2 regions of the Blautia sp. MSJ-36 genome follow, and region 2 is predicted to be linked to the other one. Evidence: predicted binding sites of a transcription regulator. Region 2 holds the regulator's gene; the other holds the start of a gene.
What was found. The regulator HrcA, encoded in region 2, represses chaperone genes, less so after heat shock. The targets are predictions, from matches to a motif close to TGTTAGCACTCNNNNNNNNNGAGTGCTAACA.

Region 1 (3,435 bases), on a different contig from region 2:
CTTCTGGAAGTGTAATCATCGCTGCAGTATTTTCATTTTTCAGTTTTTCTACTTTTACTTCCAGTTTGTCTTTGCCGAGGTTTTTGCGGAATACATCTGTCAGAGTCTTTACTGTTGTTTCATCTGTCTCGCCATCTTCACGAAGCTCTTCTGTAAGATCCGCATCAATTCTCTTGAACTGAATTTCCTGATCCTGCTGCTCAAGATGAGAAATAAACTGAGAATCTATCACATGTTTCAGGATTACAGCATCTTTTCCTGCCTCGCGGAACATGTTAATATACTGGCTCTGCTGTACTTCATCTGTAACATAATAGATAACTGTCTTTTCCGGTTCTTCCTTTTCTTCTTTCTTGGATTCATCCGAAGTTTTCTCTTCTTCTGTTTTGGCTTCTTCTTTTTTATTTTCCTCAACACAGTCTTTCAAGGTAAGATATTTGCCATCCAGATTTTTGAAGAGAATATAGTCATTCATCTTCTCACCGAATTTTGAATCCTTGATGCAGCCAAATTTGATAAACGGACTGATATCATCCCAGTATTTCTCATAGGATTCTCTGTCAGTCTTGCACATTCCTGTCAGTTTGTCTGCAACTTTCTTTGTAATATACTCGGAAATTTTCTTGACAAAACCGTCATTCTGCAGTGCGGAACGAGATACATTCAGTGGCAGATCCGGGCAGTCAATGACACCTTTCAGAAGAAGAAGGAATTCCGGAATTACCTCTTTAATGTTATCTGCGATAAACACCTGATTATTATAAAGTTTGATTGTTCCCTCAATAGAATCGTACTCGGTTCTGATTTTCGGGAAATACAGGATACCTTTCAGGTTGAACGGATAATCCATATTCAGATGAATCCAGAACAGTGGTTCCTTGTAATCCATAAATACCTTACGGTAAAATTCTTTATACTCTTCATCTGTACACTCATTTGGATGTTTCATCCACAATGGCTGTGTGTCACTTAACGATACCGGACGTTTATTAATTTTTACCTTGTCTTTGGCAGGAGAAATTTCAACAACTTCTTTCTCGCCTTTATCGTTCTCTTTCTCCTCTGTCTTGGCTTCTTCATGGATATGCTCCACTACTACATCGTCGTCACGGAGATCTGCTTCGTCAATAGTTTCATATTCCTGCTCTGCGTTTGCCTTGGAAAGATAAATATTTACCGGCATGAAAGAACAGTATTTCTCAATTACTTCACGCATGCGGTATTCATTTGCAAACTCCAGGCTTTCTTCATTAAGGAAAAGAGTGATTTCTGTTCCAGGCTCTGTCTTATTTCCATCTGCCATCTCGTATTCTGTACCACCATCACAGATCCAGTGAACCGGTGTGGAACCCTCTTTATAAGAAAGAGTATCAATATGAACTTCGTCCGCAACCATAAAAGCGGAATAGAAACCAAGTCCGAAATGACCAATCATCTGATCATCGGTTGTCTTATCTTTATACTTCTCAAGAAACTCTGTTGCACCGGAAAATGCAATCTGAGTAATATATTCCTCTACTTCGTCTGCCGTCATACCGATACCGTTATCAATAAACTTCAGGGTCTTCTGATCCGGATCCACAATAACATTCACTGCCGGTTTATATCCGTCCGGAAATGTATAATCACCCATAACTTCCAGTTTTCTCAGCTTGGTGATTGCATCACATCCATTGGAGATCATCTCTCTTACAAAAATATCATGGTCTGAATATAACCATTTCTTGATAATCGGGAAAATATTTTCACTGTTGATTGATAAACTTCCATGTTTTGCTGACATGTATGTCACTCTCCTTTTACTTTTATTCCTTATATTCCCGGCAGAACCGGAAAACTGTTTCTGTCTTTACTTTATCATCCTGCGGATTCTTTTATCCGGCTGACTAAATATATACTAATACGACTTTTTACAAAAGTCAAGGAAAATTTAGCACTCACCATTTTCGAGTGCTAGTAACAATTTTGTATTTACCATCTAAAAATCCCCTCGCACATCAAGTCATGCGAGGGGTCGCTATCTGCGTATAATTTATTTATTTTTTCTTTCTGCGATACACAAGAATACCACCAATGCATACTGCTGCAACAACCAGAACAATCACAAATGTCATAACCGGTGTACTGTCTCCTGTCTGCACTGCCGATTTTTTGTTTGACTGCGTAACAGCAGGACTCGGTGTTGCTGTAAGAATCTCGGCCTGTGATACAGCAAAAGCAACGGTACTTTCTGACTGTGTACCTGTATCTTTCCAGTTGGTGCCATCATATTTCTGCTGTCCAAAAGTAACTTTTAAGGTGTAGTTACCCGGTTTGCTTACGCGGAATGTTGCTGTGTACGGTGCTGCATCCCATGTACGCTCCTCTGTAATTTTCCAGCTTTTCGGAAGATATCTGGTGTCTCCCTTACGTGGGCTGGCATTATCCATTCCTGCTCCCACCGCTGTAAAAGTAATCTTCGTGTTGGTATCATACTTGCCATCCGGATCAATTCCTGTGATCTTATTATCGGAGGCAGCTGCCTTGGAACCACTGTATCCGTTTACAGTCACACTTACTGCAATCACTGTGCTGATTCCATCCGGATTTTTTACCCCATCCGGAAGTTTGACAGTACCTTTTACATTAAATGTCTGTCTGTCCGCAGAGGACGGATTGTAAGAACAGCCATTTACATCCCACGTTACAGAAGCTTTCTGTTCTCCCTTTGTTGTCTTAATTGTTACTGTTTCCGGAAGTTTCAGTGCTTTCTGTGTCTTCTCGGTACCATTTGGAAGATCTTTAATGTCAGACGGTTTTTTTATTCCCGTCAGATTATTTTCTTTTTTCGTATTATCCGTCTTTTTTTCTGTGACAGTGAAATGTGCATTTACAGAAACTTCCACATCCGTGCTGCTGGAAACCGCAATGTCTTCCACATATTCAGATGCAGAAAGGCCACCTGCCGGCTGTACAGTAAATGTAGCGCTTTCTCCTGCGTTAAGCTCTGTCTTGGAAAGACTGCTCACTGTATAATTCATACCGGAAGGCTGCTGCAATGTAATTGCTGTGTTTCCGGTATTGGTAACGGTAACCGTCTGCGCCTCCGGAATATTTTTGTATCCTTCCTCTGCATTTCCAAATTCCAGATTCTCCGGGCTGACAGAAAGATTATAAACTGGTGCAGGTTCTGTCACTTCAAATGATACGGAAACTCCATCTTTTATGCTTCCATCTTTATCCGTTATCTGAATTGTTCCATTGTAGCTGCCTGCCGCAAGACCTGTCTTCGGCTGTACGGTAAACGTAGCATGATCTCCCGGATTAATCACTTCCGCCGAAATTGTACCTACTTCATAGTTTCTGGCGGTTGGCTGTACCAAACGAACCGCTTCTGTTCCGGTGTTTTCAACTGTTACTGTCTGCGCTTCTGGCGCTGTACTGTATCCCTGTTCC
Region 2 (3,435 bases):
CGGTACCGTTCAGGATGGATATCATGGCGTTCTGGGTGAACCAGGAATTGCTGGATCAGGCTGGTCTGGACAGACTCTCTGAGCTCAGTGATCTTGAGATCCTTCAGAAAAATCTTCAGAGTACGGGAAAATATGCATACGGGGATGCCTGGGAGATTTCTTATATATATAACAGTATCAGCGAGTTTGCCGATTTTTTTGGTGGAGATTATACAGACTGGGCGGATCCGAAAACCAGAGCTGCGGCAGAATACATGAAGCGAATGCTGGATACAGGGATGATATCAGAGGAAAATCTGATCGATCAGCATGAACAGCTGAATGAAAAATTTATAAACGGCCAGTATGGATGTATGTTCATGTATACCGGTGCGTTGAGTACCTTTCAGAGCGCAGGCGTGTATGGAAAAGATAAGATCCACATGGCACTATTTCCGGAGTTTGACGAGAAGGTGACCAATATAGCAACCTGGCAGTATGTACTGAATAAAAATTCTGATCATAAAGAAGCAGCTCTGAAGTTCCTTCAGTATGTGTCCGGATATGAGGCCAGTAAAAATTACGGACAGATGACAAAAATCTGCCCGGCAAGACTGGATGTGATCGAGGATAAAAGCCTTGATCTGGAGGGAATTGAAATGATCCGGCAATATCTGAAAGATTATAAGCTGAGGGCAAGACCACTGTGCGCCGATTCCATAGAAGCTGTTTCAGCTATGGGAACGGAATTTCAGGAATATGTGCTGGGACAGAAAACAGAAACGGAATTTTTTGCCGGGGCACAGAACTGCATAGACCAGTATTACAAAAAAGCATCGTACTGATGCTTTTTTTGCTGCGAAAAAATAAGAACTTTTTTTCAAAATATATTGACAAATATTTTACATGGTGATATCTTAAAGACTGTAGATGTTAGCACTCCACTAAAATGAGTGCTAACAGATATAAAAAAGAATCAACATCCGTCAGGAAAAACAAAAAGGAAAGGAGATGGCTTCATGGAAGAGGTGTTGAATGAGCGCAAACAAAAAATATTAAAGGCAATCATCAAGACCTATATGGAGACCGGAGAACCGGTTGGCTCCAGAACCATTTCCAAGTATGCGGATCTCAATGTAAGTTCCGCAACGATCCGAAATGAAATGTCAGACCTGACAGATATGGGCTATATCGTCCAGCCTCATACCTCAGCAGGAAGAATACCTTCCGATAAAGGCTACAGACTTTACGTCAATGAGCTGATGAAGGAGAAGGAAGCGGAGGTTGCAGAGCTACGTGATCTGATCATTGAGAAGACAGATAAGATGGATAAGGTGCTTAAGAAAGTTGCGAAAGTTCTTGCTTCCAACACCAATTATGCCACCATGGTTTCCGTTCCGCAGTACAGCGGTAACAAGATCAAATTTATCCAGCTGTCAAGAATGAGCGATCTTCAGCTTGTGGCTGTGGTTGTCAGTGACAACAACACAGTCCGGAACCAGATCATCAATCTGGATGAGGAGATGGATGACCAGACGATCCTGAAACTGAATCTTCTTCTTAACACCAATCTCAATGGTATTCCGATCCAGGATATCAACCTTGGGATGATCGCCAGACTGAAGGAACAGGCAGGCAGCCACAGCGGTGTGGTAGCCACGGTTCTGGATGCGGTGGCAGCCACCATTCATGTGGAAGAGGAAGACATGGAAATCTATACTTCAGGTGCAACTAACATCTTCAAGTATCCGGAGCTTGCCGATAAAGAGAAGGCAACGGAACTGATCTCCGCATTTGAGGAGAAACATGAACTTGCTGATCTTGTGAAGGAACAGATGTCAGATGGCGAGAATACAGGAATTCAGGTTTACATCGGTGATGAAATGCCGATCCAGACCATGAAGGACTGCAGCATTGTGACTGCCAGATATGAACTGGGAGACGGAATGTACGGAACCATCGGAATCATCGGTCCGAAGCGAATGGATTATGAGAATGTTGTGGACAGTCTGAAGGAACTGAAGAATCATCTGGATGACGTTTTAAAAAAGAAGAAAACTTAGAAAGGCGGTAGAACAAAAGTGTCGGAGGAAACAAAGAAAACATCCGAAGAGCAGGAAGCGGAGAACGAAATCCCCGTAACTGACGGAGATCAGGCTGAAGAAAACCTGACACCGGAGGGAGAAGATCTGCCGGAGGAAGAAAACAAGACTCCAGGCGAAGAAGCTGCCCCAGAGGATAAAAAAGAAGAAAAGTCAAAAACTTCCTTCTTCGGAAAGAAGAAAAAAGATAAATCAGAGCAGAAGGTGGAGGAGCTTACCGATCGCCTGAAGCGAACCATGGCTGAATTTGATAATTTCCGTAAAAGAACAGAAAAAGAAAAATCCAGTATGTACATCATCGGAGCAAAAGAAATCGTTGAAAAGATCCTGCCGGTTGTGGATAACTTCGAAAGAGGTCTTGCACAGGCACAGGAAGGAGATGCTTTTGCAGACGGAATGAAAATGATCTATAAGCAGCTTACCACAACACTGGATGACCTTGGCGTGAAACCGATCGAAGCAGTGGGAAAAGAATTCAACCCGGATTTCCACAACGCAGTGATGCATGTGGAAGATGAAGAGGTTGGAGAGAATATCGTGGTGGAAGAATTCCAGAAAGGTTACACCTACAAGGATTTCGTAGTACGCCACAGTATGGTAAAAGTTGCCAACTGATTGATTACAAGTTGTAATTTTACAGATACAGAATAAAACAGGAGGAAAAAATCATGGGAAAGATTATTGGTATTGACTTAGGTACAACAAACAGCTGTGTAGCCGTAATGGAAGGTGGACAGCCAACAGTTATCGCAAATACAGAAGGCGCAAGAACAACACCATCCGTTGTAGCATTCACAAAGACAGGAGAGCGTCTGGTAGGTGAGCCTGCAAAACGTCAGGCAGTTACAAACGCAGACAGAACAATCTCCTCAATCAAAAGAGAGATGGGTACTGATTACCGTGTAACTATCGACGACAAGAAATATTCTCCACAGGAGATCTCCGCAATGATCCTTCAGAAACTGAAAAAGGATGCAGAGGCTTATCTTGGTGAGAAAGTAACAGAGGCTGTTATCACAGTTCCGGCTTACTTCAACGACGCTCAGCGTCAGGCAACCAAAGATGCAGGTAAGATAGCAGGTCTTGATGTAAAACGTATCATCAACGAGCCTACAGCAGCAGCTCTTGCATATGGTCTTGACAATGAGAAAGAGCAGAAGATCATGGTATACGACCTTGGTGGTGGTACATTCGATGTATCTGTTATCGAGATCGGTGATGGCGTTATCGAGGTTCTTTCCACAGCTGGTAACAACCGTCTTGGTGGAGATGACTTTGATAAGAAGATCACAGACTACATGCTTTCCGAGTTCAAGAGAACTGAGGGCGTAGATCTTAGCAACGATAAGATGGC

Region 1: htpG (molecular chaperone HtpG) is a predicted target of HrcA. The motif match lies at 1,929-1,959, and genes of this name have one in related genera.

What each region holds. Positions count from the first base shown of each region.
Region 1 is NZ_JAHLPQ010000025.1:32,586-36,020, forward strand. It holds gene htpG (molecular chaperone HtpG) at 1-1,783, opposite strand, end outside; gene KQI39_RS13885 (COG1470 family protein) at 2,037-3,435, opposite strand, start outside.
Region 2 is NZ_JAHLPQ010000012.1:48,527-51,961, forward strand. It holds gene KQI39_RS10090 (ABC transporter substrate-binding protein) at 1-824, shown strand, start outside; gene hrcA (heat-inducible transcriptional repressor HrcA) at 999-2,042, shown strand; gene grpE (nucleotide exchange factor GrpE) at 2,061-2,696, shown strand; gene dnaK (molecular chaperone DnaK) at 2,750-3,435, shown strand, end outside.